Mesorhizobium shangrilense: one gene and its partner. The protein of the gene in region 2 binds, or shares a complex with, the protein of the main gene of each other region. Links are inferred from orthologs where the notes say so. Each region holds a gene or a part of one and is shown on either strand. Other genes may lie near its edges.

Region 1 (3,753 bases), 4.8 Mb from region 2 along the record:
CGCCGCGCCCGACATCTCGCCGCAGAAGCGCGCGTGCGAGATCACGAGGCCGACGAGGAGGGCCTTCTGCTCGCCTGTCGAGCAGAGCGCGGCCGGCATGTCCTTCGGCCGATGGCGCACCAGTATGTCCGAGCGGTGCGGGCCTTCCAGCGTTCGTCCGGCTGCGCGGTCGCGTTCCCGCCCGCGCCCCAGCGCCTCGCGGAACCGCTCTTCCAGCTCAACCGCCGGCAGAGAGCCGATTTCCGCTTCCAGCGTGCCGGCCAGTTCGATGTCGGCATGCGGGAAGGGTCCGTCGTCGGGCAGCTTGGCGATCATCGCGGCAAGCAGGCGCACCATCTCGGCGCGCGCGGCGGCTATGGCGACACCGGTCTCCGCCATCTGCAGCTCGATCGCGTCGAGCCATGCGCCGTCCCGCTGCTCTTCGGCGAGCAGGCGGTTGCGCCCGCGCATGGCTTTCTCGTAGTCGAGTGCGCGCTGCCCGTGGAGCGGATCGACCGCCAGCACCAGCCGGTCGAGGAAGCGGCGGCGGTCGCCTGCCGGCCCGACGAAGAGCGCGTCCATGGCCGGCGTCAGCCACACCACCCGCAGCCATTCCAGCAATTCGTCCGCCGATCGGGCCGTCGCACCGTTGATGCGCACCTTGCGTCCGCCTTCGCCGGCGGCGTTTCCAGCCGTTCCGGTGCCGATCTCGCAGTCGCCGAACGGCCCTTCCAGACGTGCGTGGACGGCAAATCCCGGTCCGCCGCCCTCACGGGCGATCTCCTCGAGGGTGGCGCGGCGCAGGCCGCGGCCGGGCGTCAGGAAGGAGACTGCCTCGAGAAGATTGGTCTTGCCGGCGCCGTTCTCGCCGGTCAGCACGACCGGCCCCGGACGCAGCGTGACGGCCAGATGGGCGTAGTTGCGGAAGTCGGTGAGCTGCAGCCGGCTCAGATAAGGTTGCGGGTCCATGAGGCTGGCCGATGTGCTGCTGGGCATGCGCCGGATACGGCGCGCTACACCCGCATCGGCATCAGCACATAGAGCGCGCGCTCGTCCGCGGTGTCGTGGATCAGCGTCGGCGATCCGGCGTCGGCCAACATGAACTTGGCCTCGCTGCCGGAAAGCTGGGCGGCCACGTCGAGCAGGTAGCGCGCGTTGAAGCCGATTTCGAGCGGATCTGACGAGTAGTCGGCGGCCAGCTCTTCGGTGGCGCTGCCGGAATCCGGATTGTTCACGGCAAGCGTCACCTGACCGTTGCCGATGGTCAGCTTCACCGCACGCCCGCGCTCCGAAGAGATCGTGGACACGCGGTCCACGGCCTGGGCAAAGGTCTGCCGGTCGAGGATCAGCTGCTTGTCGTTTCCGGTCGGAATGACGCGCTGGTAGTCCGGGAAAGTGCCGTCAATGAGCTTGGACGTCAGCACCACGCTGCCGATGGTGAGGCGGATCTTGGTGTCGGAAAGCTCGACCGTCACCACGACGTCCGGGTCGTCGACCAGCTTCTGCAACTCGCTGACCGTCTTGCGGGGGATAATGACGCCCGGCATTCCCTCGGAGCCTGCAGGCGCCTCGATCTCCGCACGCGCCAGGCGGTGGCCATCGGTCGCCACGGCCCGCAGCTTCAGCTGGCCGCCGATCTCCAGCGTGTGCAGGTAGATGCCGTTGAGGTAGTAGCGCGTCTCCTCCGTCGAGATCGCGAACTGGGTCTTGTCGATCAACGCCTTGAGCGAGGCCGATTCCAGGCGGAAGGTGTGGGAGAGCGAGCCGGCGGTCAGTTCCGGGAAGTCGGACTGCGGCAGGCACTGCAGACGGAAGCTCGACCGGCCGGAGATGACAGTCATCGAGTTACCGTCGTCGTCGGTCTTCAGCATCACCTCCGCACCGTCGGGGAGCTTGCGCACGATGTCGTAGAGCAGATGCGCAGGGACGGTCGTCGCGCCTGCCTGTTCCACCACTGCGGCGATCGCCTCGGTGATCTCGAGGTCGAGGTCGGTCGCCTTCAGGTCCAGGCTGGCGCCCGCGGCGTTGAGGAGGACGTTCGACAGGATCGGGATCGTGTTGCGCCGCTCCACGACACGATGAACGTGGCTTAGGGACTTCAGGAGGTTGGAGCGTTCGAGGACAACACGCATGACAAGGCTCGGGTTCGATCGCCAGCGCCTGTCCCTATCGGACAGCCGCAAACGGCTTAAAGCAGTTGAATTCCGGCAGAGACTGACAGGAAATGCTCAGGAAACGCAAGCCCGCGGCGCTGATTTGCATCGCGCCGCGGGCGGCCTGGGGATAACACCCGCCGGGGGCGGGCGGTCCGCCGCATCTATCCCCGGCCTAGCTCCAGCCAGCTTGCTGGTCGATGCGCACGGCTGGCTGCTAGGCCTGCTCGTTGATCAGCCTGCGCAGGAGTTCCAGCTCCTGAGCTAGCGTGTTGTCGCCTCCGGACAGGTCCTCGATCTTGCGGACCGCGTGGAGCACCGTGGTGTGATCCCTCCCGCCGAAACGCCGGCCAATTTCCGGAAGCGAGCGTGGCGTCATCACCTTCGAAAGATACATGGCGATCTGGCGCGGCTTGACGATGGTGCGCGTGCGCCTGTTCGACAGAAGCTCGGTCTTGGAGACGTTGTAGTGGCGCGCCACGATGCGCTGGATGTCTTCAATGCGGACGCGCTTGGGCTCGCCGGCGCGGTAGATGTGGCCTAGGATCTCGTCGATACGGTCGATGGTGATCTGCGGCTCGAAGGACTGCCGGAAGAGCAACTGGTTGAACGCCCCTTCGAGCTCCCGTCCGCTGCCGGTTATGGTCTGCGCGATGTGATGGAGGATGTCCTCGCCGATCGACATCGACTGGTCATCGGCCTTGGCGCTCGCCAGCCTCTGCTTCAGCATGGCAAGGCGCATCGAATAGTCCGGCGCCGCCATCTCGAGCGCGACGCCGCCGTTCAGGCGCGAGCGCACGCGGGGCTCGAGCGATTCCAGCTCCGCCGGCGGGCGGTCGGCGGCCACGACCACCTGCTTGGCGCTGTCGAGCAGCATGTTGATCAGGTGGCAGAACTCGTGCTGGATCGACTTGCCCTGCAGGAACTGCATGTCGTCGATGATCAGCAGGTCGATGTCCCGCAGCTGCTCCTTGAGCGTCAGCGCATTGTTGTCGCGGATCGCGGTGGCGAAGCGCCACATGAAATATTCCGCCGTCAGGTAGACAACGCGGCCCTTCGGGTTGTTGCGCAGCGCTTCAGCCGCGATGGCCTGCAGCAAGTGCGTCTTTCCGAGGCCGACGGAGGCGTGGAGGAACAGCGGATTGAAGCGCACTGCATTCGAGCCGGATTCCGCCACGGCGCGGGCCGCTGCGAACGCCACGCGGTTCGAGGGGCCTTCGACGAAGGACTCGAACGTGTAGCGCTGGTCCAGCGGCGAACCGAGCACGCTCTGCTTCTGCTGGGGTTCGCTGACCGCCGGGCGCGCCGGCGCCGTACGTTCGTTGCGGTTGGCCGGCAGCGTGCCGCTGGCGATCGCCGTCTGGGCCTGATGAGCCGCCTTGCGGAAGGACGGCTCGGTCTCCGGTGCGACCTTAAGCTGGCGCGTGGCGCTGCGTACGATGACTTCGATCCGCAGGACCGAGGGATCCTCGCGCTTCCACAGATTGGAGATGGCGTCGAGATAGTGGCTATTGATCCAGGTCTTCAGGAACGCCGTGGGCACAGAAAGCCTCACCAGGCCCTTGGAGGCCTCGTCGAGCTTCATGCGGCCAAACCAGCTCGCATAGACTTCCGCGCCAAG
Region 2 (11,901 bases):
GGGCTCCAGTCCGCCGGGTGCGGCAATGATCGGCCCATCCGCATCGACGCCGAGAAGCACGGCGCCTGCGAGGTCGGCGCGCATTGCCTCGGCCCCTGCGAGATCGAAGTACGGATCGAACGCTGCGCCGTCGAGCTTCAGGTAACAGCGGCCGCCGCGCATGAGCATCAGCCTCGCGGAGGGATCGGCCAGCGCCCTCGTCGTGGCGTCGTCGCTGCGGTGCTCGGCCTGTCGGTCTATGCGGTTGCCGCCGAAGCCGACGAATTGGCTCGGCTCCTGGAGTGGCGCGTCAAATAGGGCGAATGTCATGGAAGCTCTGGGAAGTGACGCGCCGGCGACTAAAGGGACGTGCGGATCGTTTCTGAAAAGCGGTGGAGGTCGGAGGGGCGGTAGGGCTCACGCAGGCCGTGGCCCCAGACGGGGCCGGGCCAGCCCGGATCGCCCTCGTTGCGGGCGATGACGTGCACATGGAGCTGGCGCACGATGTTCCCGAGCGCGCCCGTATTGATCTTCGCGCAGGCGGTCGCCTTCTTCAGACCCTGCGCCACGAGATTCGTCTCGAAGGTCAGCATGGCCTGGTCGAGCGGCGTCAGGTCGTGCACCTCCTCGATGCCCGGCCGCTGGGGCACAAGGACCAGCCAGGGCCAGCGCCGATCGTTCATCGCGCGCAACTCGCACAGGCCGAGCCACATCACGTGCTCGCTGTCGGCTTCCAGCCGTCCGTCAAGTTCGAAACCGGTTTTTTTGCCCGTCAGCATGGCGTTTCCAGTCCGAATACTTGTTAGGAATGCTTGCGCTCCCGACGAAGCTAGAATGTGGTTTGGCGTCCCGCAAGCATTCATTCGCCCTCGGCTTTCCCGGATGGCGGATTCTCGCGTCATCGGGCTTCTTGGCGTCTTGCCCTCTTGCATTTCGAAAGCAGATTGCCGATATGCGACTCGGGAGGTTGGTGGTGGACGCTCCACTCGCCAACCGGGTCAGGTCCGGAAGGAAGCAGCCCTAACGAGCCCCGGAACGGGTCATTGTTCCAGCCTCCCGCCTCATCGTCCTTCATGCGGAAATGGCGCCGCCACGTTGACGGCCAGTCTCGTCATGGGCGACACTCTGGTCCTGCATCGGGCCGTGCCGTTTGGAAGAGACAGGGCGAATGAGCGACGCCGGCAGCATCGACAAGGGAAAGGCCGCCGGCGCCTACCGCGTGCTCGCGCGCAAGTACCGCCCCTCCAATTTCTCGGAACTGATCGGCCAGGAGCCGATGGTCAGGACGCTGACCAATGCCTTCGCGACCGGCCGCATCGCGCAGGCCTGGATGCTGACGGGCGTTCGTGGGGTCGGTAAAACGACCACTGCCCGCATTCTCGCGCGTGCTCTCAATTACAAGACGGAGAGCCTCAGAAAGCCGACCGTCGATCTCTCCGTGCCGGGCGAGCATTGCCAGGCGATCATGGAAGGCCGCCATGTCGACGTGATCGAGATGGACGCCGCCTCGCATACCGGCATCGACGACATCCGCGAGATCATCGAGCAGGTTCGCTATGCGCCGGTGTCCGCGCGCTACAAGGTCTACATCATCGATGAGGTGCACATGCTCTCGACGCAGGCCTTCAACGGCCTGCTGAAGACGCTCGAGGAGCCGCCGCCGCACGTCAAGTTCATCTTCGCCACCACCGAGATCCGCAAGGTCCCGATCACCATCCTGTCGCGCTGCCAGCGCTTCGACCTCCGCCGCATCCCGGCGGACGTCCTGGTCGGTCACCTGAGGAATATCGCCGCTCTCGAATCGATCGATTTCGAGGATGAGGCGCTCGCCATGATCGCACGCGCGGGCGAAGGGTCGGCGCGCGATTCGCTGTCGATCTTCGATCAGGCGATCGCCCACGGCGCAGGCAAGGTCACCGCCGAGGCGGTGCGGGCCATGCTGGGGCTCGCCGATCGCGCCCGCATCGTCGATCTGTTCGAGAAGCTGATGGTCGGCGACATCGCCGCGGCGCTCAACGAATATCGCGCGCAATACGATGTCGGCGCCGACCCGGCTGCGGTGCTGACCGATCTCGCCGAGTTCAACCATCTGGTGACGCGGCTGAAATTCGTGCCTGATGCAGCGCAGGATTCCTCGATTTCCGAGGAGGAGCGGCGGCGCGGCGTCAAATTCGCCGAAAAACTCTCCGTTCGCGTGCTGTCGCGGACATGGCAGATGCTGCTCAAGGGGATTCCCGAAGTGCAGTCCTCGAACCGTCCGGTGAGCGCCGGCGATATGGTGCTGATCCGCATCGCTCACGCCGCCGACCTGCCGACGCTCGACGAGGCGCTGAAGTCGCTGGACGATGCGCCCGACGGCGCGACGTCCGCACCGACGCGTCCGACGACGCCTTCATCCGCGCCGCCGTCCAATGGCGGCGGCCTGGCCTCGGCGGTTTCGCAAGCGCGGATGGCCTCGGCCGGCTCCGCCGCGCCCGCCATGCGGCTTGTCGAGACGCAACCGGTCGAGGAGGCCGATGCAGCGGTCGCCGCTCCGGCCCAGGCGGCGGCGCCGGCGCCGCAAGCCCTGCCGAATCCGGCGTTCAGCGGCATCCGTTCGCTTTCCGATATCGCCGAACTGGCCGACCAGAACCGCGACATGGCGTTCAAGGTTCTGGTGAAGCGCTGCGTGCGTCCGGTTCGCATCGAGCCAGGCCGCATCGACGTCAGCCTGACCGACGAAGCGCCGCGCAACCTGCTCAACGACCTCGGCACCAAGCTGCAGGCCTGGACCGGCGCGCGCTGGGTCGTTTCGCTGTCGCGCGAGGAGGGCGGCAAGACGCTCGCCGAGGAGGAGAACCACCGCCGCGAGACGGCCTTCATGGATGCGCGCAGCGACCCCGCCGTCGCCGCCATCCTGTCGCAGTTTCCCGGCTCCAAGATCATCGACGTGCGCATTCCGACCGCTGCGGAATCGGAAGGCGCGGAAACTGACGCGGCTCCCGATCCGGAGCCGGACGAAGACGACGAATAGGAGTTCGACATGAAGGACCTTCTCGGCCTGATGGGCAAGGCGAAGGAGATGCAGGCCAAGTTCCAGGCCATGCAGGAGGAGATCGCTTTGCTGGAGGCGACCGGTCAGGCCGGGGGCGGCCTCGTCAGGGTGACGCTCACCGGCAAGTTCGAGATGAAGAAGCTGGACATCGACCCCTCCCTTTTCAAGGAGGACGAGGTCGAGATCCTCGAGGACCTCATTCTCGCCGCGCACAACGACGCCAAGGTCAAGGTCGAGGAGACCATGCAGGAGAAGACCAAGGCGCTGACGGCGGGTCTTCCCATCCCGCCCGGAATGAAGCTGCCGTTCTGATTATGGCGGGCTTCGCCGGGATGCGATGCCTTCCGGCAGCAAAAATGGCGGGGCACAGCGTCTTGTTCCTCGCCCGGCCAACGGCGCGCGATCGCGCCTAAGTTCTTGTTATCCCGGACACTTCTAAAAAGGTGCCCGTGGGTCAACGAACCTTCCAGACAGATCGTACCGAAACATTAACCACGTTCGGGCCATGATTTCGCCCGAAAGCGGCTGGAACCTGCCGGCCGGGGAAATCGGAAGTCTGGAATGAATAGCTTGACGCGCGGCCCTGTGCCGAGAGTCGCCATGTTCGTCGCGCTTGTCGCGATTGCCGGCTGCACGCAGAGCGCGTCGAATGTCGGCGGCAACTTCACCAGCGCGCAGTCGATGGTGTCGCCTGGTCGCACGCATGCCTATCGTGCAAGCGCGCGGGAGCGCGAGTGCCTGGCGCGCGCCATGTTCTTCGAGTCCAACCGTTCGAGCCGCGACGGCCTGGTGGCTGTGGGTTCTGTCGTCATGAACCGCAAGGATACCGGCAAGTGGGGCGACGACATCTGCGAGGTGGTTGGCGCCAAGCGCCAGTTCGCACCGGGTGTGCTGTCGCGTCCCATGAAGTCCGAGGCGCTGCCCGACGTCATGGCCGCCGCCGACGCCGTGCTGAAGGGCGAGCGACATCCCAAGGTGCATGAGGACGTCATGTTCTTCCACACCGCGGGGCTCAAGTTCCCCTACAAGAACATGCACTACACCACCGTTGCCGGCGGCAATGCCTTCTACGAGAAGCGCAGCCGCAAACAGGACCGCCTTCCAAGGCCCGAGAACGACGTGATGCCGGGCGTCGAAACCGTGATGGTCGCCCAGGCTGAACAGCCGCCGGCCGCCCTGCCGCAGGCCGCACCCGTCGCCGTCGCCGGTCGGCCGACGCCGGAGCAGGAGGTGCAGGTCGCGTTTGCCGGCGACACGCCATCACAGAGCGGCCGTGAGACTGCGATCGTTCGGCAGGCGGCCTTCGTGGAAGAAGATGCACTCCCGGTCCATCCGGCCGTTGCGCAACTGCCTGACACCATGGCGATAACTCCCACTTCGGTGGCGGCGGTGCTCGGTGCGGCGGACGCAGGCACAATCGACGCGCCCTCGTCGGAGCGTTTCGGCGGCGATACCGTTCAGCCAGCCTATTCAAACCCGGGCAGCGGAAACGATGGCTGGAGCGACGGATCGGGAATTCTCGGCAAGCTGGTCGTCCGGTCCAACTAACGGTCGCGTCAGGCGCGACCTGCCGCCCATGGCTCCTGATCACTACTCGCGTCCTGCTATTCGATTTATAGGACATCCATGTCCAAGCGAATCGCCGGCCCCGAAATCGAGCGTCTGATCCAGCTTCTTGCCAAGGTGCCGGGGCTTGGGCCGCGCTCGGCCCGCCGCGCCGCGCTTCACCTCATCAAGAAGAAGGAAGCGCTGCTGCAGCCGCTCGCCGGCGCCATGGCCGATGCAGTCGAGCACGTGAAGGTCTGCTCGAATTGCGGCAATATCGACACCGTCGATCCCTGCACCATCTGCATCGATCCGCGCCGTGACCCTGAAATGCTGATCGTCGTGGAGGACGTCGGCGATCTTTGGGCGCTGGAGCGCGCAGGCGCCATGAATGCGCGCTTCCACGTGCTGGGCGGCACGCTGTCGCCGCTCGACGGCGTCGGCCCCGACCAGCTCAACATCGCCCGGCTGATCGCGCGCGTTGCCGAGGGCGGCATCCGTGAGGTGGTTCTCGCGGTCAACGCCACCGTCGAGGGCCAGACCACGGCACATTACATCACCGACCAGCTTTCGGATTTCGAGGTCAAGGTGACGCGGCTGGCGCATGGCGTGCCGGTCGGCGGCGAACTCGACTATCTGGACGAAGGCACTCTGGCCGCTGCGCTGAAGTCGCGGACAGCATTCTGATCGCTCCGCTTGCTCCCGGTTAAAGGGAGGTCTGCACTTGTGTGCCGAGTGTTGCACGCTGGCCAGCCCGTGTGGGCCGTTTCCGCGTTCGTTGTGTCGACCCGGCAGGGGCGACAGGGACCGGCGTTAACCCACGGCTGCAATGTGCAACCTCTGCGTCCATAAATCTGCTATCCTGTACCCGCGATCGAATGTGAGAATTCGACACCAGCCACGAGGGGAGAGCAAATGCGCTCGTTGAAATGTGGTGTTGGTATTATGCTCGTCATACTGGTCACCTCCAATTCGTCGGCGATTTCGCAGGACAGATCCGACACGTACAAACCGCGCCTCAGCGACATGATGGCTGCGATACAGGTGCGCCACTCGAAACTCTGGTATGCGGGCAGCCTGCTGAACTGGCCATTGGCCGAATATGAGCTGGAGCAGCTCGATGCCAGCCTCGAGGAGGTGGCGCGGCTCTACCCGGACATGCCCGGCGAGGGCCTCGCGGAGACCCGGAGGCTCATGACTGTCGTCGGCGAAACCGTCAAGGCCGCCAGCGTCGAGCAGTTCGAGGCGGCTTTCACCGAGCTCACCGACCGGTGCAACAGCTGTCACGTGGCGGCCGACCGCCCCTTCATCAACATCCGGAAGCCGACCTACCCGTCGCCCTACAGCAACCAACTCTTTGCACCTGAGCAGTAACGGCGCGCGTCAATCGTTCTTCCTGCCTGTTGCCGCGGGGCGCGCGACGCTACGGCCTGCGTCCGGCCGCAGTGCGCTTGCGTTCGCTGTCCCTTTGCCGCGCCAGCCTCTATAGTCATCCTATGCCCAAACAGATCGACGATTTCAGAACGCCTCTCCGCATCATCTCCGACATGCTCCTTCCCGACCAAAGGCGGGTACGGGACTACGGGCGACCGGGGTATCCGCGGCAGGACAGGGCGGAGCGGCGGCGCGCCCGCGGCGTTTTCTGCCGCTTCGTTCTCGCCTTCGCGCTGCTCGCCGGCATGCAGGTTCCCGCGTCCGCCGCCAGCGTCGAACAACTCTTCCGCACCTGGCTGGAAACCGATCTCTGGCCCGAGGCGAAGTCCAACGACGTCTCCCGCAGCACCTTCGATGCGGCGTTCGCGGGGGTCACGCCCAATATGAAGCTGCCCGATCTGGTGATGCCAGGGGAGAAGCCCAAGACGCCGAAGAAGCAGCACCAGGCCGAGTTCGGCTCGCCCGGCAACTATTTTGCGGACAAGACGATCTCTGCCGTCGTCTCCGGCGGCCGCCAGCGCGCCGGCCAGTACGGGAAGACGCTGTCTGCGGTGGAAAAGCGGTACGGCGTTCCCGCAGGCGTCGTCCTCGCGATCTGGGGACGGGAATCCGGCTTCGGCGCGGCCAAGATCCCCTACAATGCGTTCGAGGTGCTGGGCACCAAGGCTTTTCTGGCCACCCGCAAGGACATGTTCCGCAAGGAAGTGCTCGCGGCGCTCCAGATGGTCGAGCAGGGCCGGGCGACGCCGGCGCAGATGAGATCCTCCTGGGCGGGCGCGCTCGGCCAGCCGCAGTTCCTGCCGACGTCCTTCCTGCAGCACGCAGTCGACTTCGACGGCGACGGACGCGCCGATATCTGGAACTCCGTCCCCGACACGCTGGGCTCGATCGGCAACTATCTTGCGCACTACGGCTGGGTGAAGGGCCGCGACTGGGGCTTCGAGGTCACCGTGCCCGATTCCGTCTCCTGCGCGCTCGAGGGGCCGGATCAGGGGAAAAAGATCTCCGACTGGGCGAAGATGGGCGTCGCGCGGGTCAACGGAAAGCCGTTTCCGGCCCATGAGGCGCGCGCCGAGGGTTTTCTGCTGATGCCGGCCGGCCGCAACGGGCCGGCGTTCATCGTCACGCCCAATTTCTACGTGCTCAAGGAATACAACGAGAGCGACCTCTATGCGCTCTTCGTCGGCCACGGCGGCGACCGCATCGCGGGCGGCAAGCAGTCGTTCGCCGGGCAATGGGGCAAGGTCGGCGGCCTCTATCGCTCGGACATAGCGGAGATGCAGCGCAGCCTGGAGAAGCTCGGCTACGACGTTGGCGGCGCAGACGGCCTGCCGGGCTTCAAGACTCGCCGCTCGATCGGCGACTGGCAGGCGAAGAACGGCCAAGCGGCCACCTGTTTTCCGGACCGCGAACTGGTCGAAGCGCTGGGATAGGAGCACGGCGATGATCAAGGGCTCGCTGCGTATGCGCCGCGTTCTGGACGGGACGGAGCCGCCTCCGGTCTGGCCGGACGGCATCTCCGTGCGCACGCTCGGCGGCGTCGACGACGCGAGGCCCATGCACGCCTTGCTTCTCGCCACCTACGGGGAGGGGAACGAAGACCTGTTTCCGTCCTTCGAGGACTGGTGGAGCAGGGTGGGCGGCGACCCGGAATTTGACGCGGCGCTGTGCTTCCTCGCCTTCGACCGCGCCGGCGGGCTGGCTGGCGTCGCTCAGTGCTGGACCAGCAATTTCCTCAAGGATCTCGCCGTTCGGCCCGACATGCGCCGGCAGGGCCTTGGCCGCGCCCTCCTGCTGCAGGTCTTCGCGGCGTTCCGCGCCAGGGGCGCGACGCACGTCGACCTGAAGGTGGAGGCGAACAACGAGGCAGGCCGGCGTCTCTATGCGCAGGCCGGCATGATCGAAGTGCCCTGGGAGGGGTAGGCGGCCCTGCATTGCCATGACCGATGTCTCCTGACGTCGGGCTGTCAGGAGCCCTGCGCTAGAAGCCGGCGATCAAGCCATGGGAGGCCCGGATGAGCAGCGCATCGGATTTCGATTTCCTGATCGGCGACTGGAACATCGCCAACGAGAAACTGGTCGAGCGGTTCGCCGGAAGCAGTGAGTGGCAGCATTTCGATGCGTCGACCTCTTGCCGCAAGATCCTGAACGGCGCCGGCAATCTGGATGAAATGACCTTGCCCGGCAGCGATTTCGTCGGCCTGTCGCTGCGCGTCTTCAATCCAGTTGACGGTCAGTGGTCGATCCATTGGGTGGACAATGACCGACATCGAGTGCTGGAGCCTATGGTGGGCCGGTTCGAGGGTGGCGTTGGACTCTTCTATGGCGGCGAGGAGCATGCGGGCCGCGCCGTTCTGGCCCGGTTCCGCTGGAACGCTTCCACAGATTCACCACGCTGGGAACAAGCTTTCTCCGACGATGGCGGCGAAACCTGGGAGACCAACTGGGTGATGAACTTCTCGCCTCGTAGATGAGGTTCAGCCGCCTACGCGTCGGTCAAGGCCCGGTGCGCCTCCATGAGGATCTCAAAGGAGCGTTTGCGCGCTGCGTGGTCGAAGATCTGGGCAGTCACCATCAGTTCGTCGGCGCCGGTGCGGCGCACGAAAGCGTCCAGTTCCTGCCGCACCCGGTCCGGCGATCCTACGATGGAGCAGGAAAGCGCATGGTCGAGCATCGTTCTGGCTGCCGGATCGAGACCGGCGGCGTAGTTCTCCACCGGTGGCAGCAGCTTGCCGGGGCGGCCGGACCTGAGATTGACGAAGGCCTGCTGCAGCGAGGAAAACAAGAGCCGCGCCTCGGCGTCCGTTTCCGCGGCGAAGACGTTCAGGCCGAGCATCAGATAGGGTTTTGACAGGCGCTCCGACGGCTGGAAACGCGAGCGGTAGATGTCGATCGCATGCTGCATCTCGGCGGGGGCAAAATGCGAGGCGAAGGCGTAGGGGAGGCCGAGCATCGCCGCGAGTTGGGCGCCGTAGGTGCTCGATCCTAGCACCCAGACCTCGACCTCCTCGCCTTCTCCCGGAACCGCCCGGATGCGCTGGCCCGGTTCCGCCGGCGCGAAGTAGTTGATGAGCTCGACCACGTCCTGCGGAAAGCTGTCGACGTCGCCCTGCAGGTGACGGCGCAGCGCGCGGGCGGTCGCCATGTCGGTGCCGGGCGCGCGGCCGAGCCCGAGGTCGATGCGGCCGGGGTGGAACGCGGCGAGCGTGCCGAACTGCTCCGCAATGACCAGAGGCGAATGGTTGGGCAGCATGATGCCGCCTGCGCCGACCCTGATCCGTGTCGTCGCAGCCGCGACATGCGCTATCACCACGGATGTCGCGGCGCTGGCGATGCCGGGCATGTTGTGGTGCTCCGCCAGCCAATAGCGATGGTAGCCCAGCGCCTCGACGTGGCGGGCAAGGTCGACGGTGTTGGCAAGGGACTGCGCGGGGCGGCTGCCTTCCGGGACGGGCGACAGGTCGAGTACGGAAAGAACGGTCATGCTGGCCCCCGGAGCGGATGTCTCATCCGGATATAGGGATCGGCTCCGCGCATACCAGTCTCAGGCCGCCGCGGCAGGCGTGGCAGGGTTGGGTTCGTCCTCCTCGTCGACCGAGGTTTGCTGCGCCGAGAGGAAGTTGCCGATATGGCGCAGGCGGTCGAAGTGGTCGCAGAACACCTTAATCACGACCAGCAGCGGCACCGCGATCAGCGCGCCGATGAACCCCCACAGCCAGGACCAGAAGGCGACAGCGATGAAGATCGCCACCGCATTGATCTCCAGCCGCCGGCCGACGACGAGCGGCGTGACCAGCTGTCCCTCGACGACGTTGCAAAAGATTACGTAGGCCGGCGCGAGCAGCGCATAGGCCAGCGTGTCGAATGTGATGAGTGAAATCGCCGCGACAACGATGATGGTAGCGGCGGCTCCGATATAGGGCAGGAAATTGAGCAGCGCCGCCGCAATGCCCCAGATGGCGGCGTTGGGAACGCCAATCACCCACAGTCCCGCTCCGATCGCCATGCCCAGTCCGCCGTTGATCAACGCCACGGTCAGCAGATAGCGCGAGATTTCGCGCTCGACGTCGTAGACGACGCGCAGCGCCCGCTTCTTTTCGCTGAGCCGGGTGAATGACTGGATGATCTTTTCGTAGAACATCGTGCCGGAGGCGAGCAGGAACAGCGAGAGCACGAAGGTGATGGCCGCGGACGTGCCTGCAGAAAGCAGGTTGCCGGCCGCCTGCGATACGATGCCGGGCTGCGCCACGACCACCTTCTGGACGCCCGGTTCCTCGGTCGCGCTGGTTGCCTTCTCCACCTGCTCGGAGACCTCCATGACCTTTTCGAAAGGGTGCCTGATCTCGGCCAGCCGCTCGGCGACCCGCCGGCCGATGCTGGGCGCGTCGTTAACCAGGGCGATGACCGGGCCGCTGAGGAAGTAGCCGGCAATGCCGATCGTGCCGACGGAGAAGAGCACGAGAAGGGTTGCCGAGAGGGGCGCCGGCACGCCGCGCTTGCTGAGGAAGCGCACGACAGGGGTGAGCATCAGAGCCAACAGGAATGCGAGGATGACCGGCATGAAGAAGTCACGCGCGAAATAGAGCGCGTAAACCAGCGTGAACAGGAAGATGCCCACCAGGCAGAAGCGGGCGAAACGCCATTCCACCGGAACTGCCGGTGCGCCGTTGTCGTCACCGGCTCCGAGGTGATTTTCCTTCATGTCGAGACCCTCAACCGGCGCGCGGCGCGCCGGTTGAAACAACGGCAGTCGGCGAAAAGCGTTCCCTTATGCGCCTGCCGGCTCCGCGCCCTTCGCCGCCTGCACCTCGCGGCGAACGATCGGCGCGACCCTGGTACCGTAAAGTTCGATGGCTTTCATGATCTTGGCGTGGGGCATCACGCCGATCGCCATCTGCAGCAGGAAGCGGTCGTTGCCGAACAGCTTGTGCTGGGCCACGATCTTCTCGGCGACAGTCTCGGGATCGCCTACGAACAGCGCCCCTCGCGGGGAGCGCGCCTGGTCGAAGTGGGCGCGCGACGTCGGTCCCCAGCCGCGCTCCCGGCCGATCCGGTTCATCACTTCGGCTTGGGGTTCGTAAAAGTCGTCGGCAGCCTGCCCGGTGGTCTCGCCCACGAATCCGTGCACGTTCAGGCTGGTCGCGAGCTTCTGCGGATCGTGCCCGCTTCGCCGCGCCGCCTCTCGGTAGAGCTGGAACAGCGGCGCGAAGCGCGCAGGCTCTCCGCCGATGATGGCAAGCGCGAGCGGCAGCCCGAGCTGCGCGGCGCGCACGACAGATTGCGGCGTTCCGCCCACGGCGATCCAGATCGGCAGCCTGTCTTGATAGGGGCGCGGATAGACGCCACGATCGTGGATGGGCGCCCTCATGCTCCCGGACCAGGTGACGTTGACGCTGTCGTTGAGCTTGAGAAGCAGGTCCAGCTTTTCGGCGAAGAGTTCGTCATAGTCGCCGAGATCGTAGCCGAACAGCGGAAAGCTCTCGATGAAGGAGCCTCGCCCGGCCATGATCTCGGCGCGCCCGCCCGACAGCAGGTCGAGCGTCGCGAACTGCTGGAAGACGCGCACCGGATCGTCGGAGGAGAGCACGGTCACGGCGCTGGTCAGCTTTATCCGCTTCGTACGCTCCGCCGCCGCGGCCAGGATGACGGCCGGCGCCGAGGCGGCATAGTCGGGACGGTGATGTTCTCCGAGGCCGAACACGTCGAGGCCCACCTGGTCCGCCAGTTCGATCTCCTCCATCAGGTTACGCAGCCGCTGGTGGGGGTCGATGGCGTCAGGACCCGGTGTCACGCTGACGTCGGCGAAGGTGTAGAGACCTAGCTCCATGGCGAAATGATCCTCGGATGCGCTGGCTGCTAAGTAAGATGGGCGAGGATTGTTCGCCAGTCGCGCCCCGATGAGCGCCCCT

What was found.
Region 1: the proteins of PD284_RS23090 (region 2) and dnaN are in contact, whole or in part, in a cryo-EM structure (PDB 8GIZ), measured with the Escherichia coli proteins. The link is inferred for Mesorhizobium shangrilense from one-to-one orthologs.

Annotation. Positions count from the first base shown.
Region 1 is NZ_JAQGPN010000001.1:40-3,792, reverse strand. The notes cover bases 53-2,949. They hold dnaN (DNA polymerase III subunit beta), read right to left. Parts: upstream 2,112-2,949; coding sequence 993-2,111; downstream 53-992. Other genes in these bases: dnaA (chromosomal replication initiator protein DnaA), read right to left, coding at 2,350-2,949; recF (DNA replication/repair protein RecF), read right to left, coding at 53-948. Outside these bases: more of recF, read right to left, coding at 1-52; more of dnaA, read right to left, coding at 2,950-3,753. UniProt on the Escherichia coli protein: Confers DNA tethering and processivity to DNA polymerases and other proteins. Acts as a clamp, forming a ring around DNA (a reaction catalyzed by the clamp-loading complex) which diffuses in an ATP-independent manner freely and bidirectionally along dsDNA.
Region 2 is NZ_JAQGPN010000001.1:4,770,494-4,782,394, reverse strand. What follows is about bases 593-3,569. They hold PD284_RS23090 (DNA polymerase III subunit gamma/tau), read left to right. Parts: upstream 593-1,147; coding sequence 1,148-2,992; downstream 2,993-3,569. Other genes in these bases: PD284_RS23085 (YbaB/EbfC family nucleoid-associated protein), read left to right, coding at 3,002-3,325; PD284_RS23100 (HIT domain-containing protein), read right to left, coding at 593-758. Outside these bases: nudC (NAD(+) diphosphatase), read right to left, coding at 1-309; more of PD284_RS23100, read right to left, coding at 339-592; PD284_RS23080 (cell wall hydrolase), read left to right, coding at 3,614-4,561; recombination mediator RecR, read left to right, coding at 4,640-5,245; PD284_RS23070 (hypothetical protein), read left to right, coding at 5,474-5,932; PD284_RS23065 (lytic murein transglycosylase), read left to right, coding at 6,238-7,425; PD284_RS23060 (GNAT family N-acetyltransferase), read left to right, coding at 7,436-7,915; PD284_RS23055 (hypothetical protein), read left to right, coding at 8,008-8,466; PD284_RS23050 (LLM class flavin-dependent oxidoreductase), read right to left, coding at 8,478-9,476; PD284_RS23045 (AI-2E family transporter), read right to left, coding at 9,537-10,694; PD284_RS23040 (LLM class flavin-dependent oxidoreductase), read right to left, coding at 10,761-11,819. UniProt on the Escherichia coli protein: Part of the beta sliding clamp loading complex, which hydrolyzes ATP to load the beta clamp onto primed DNA to form the DNA replication pre-initiation complex.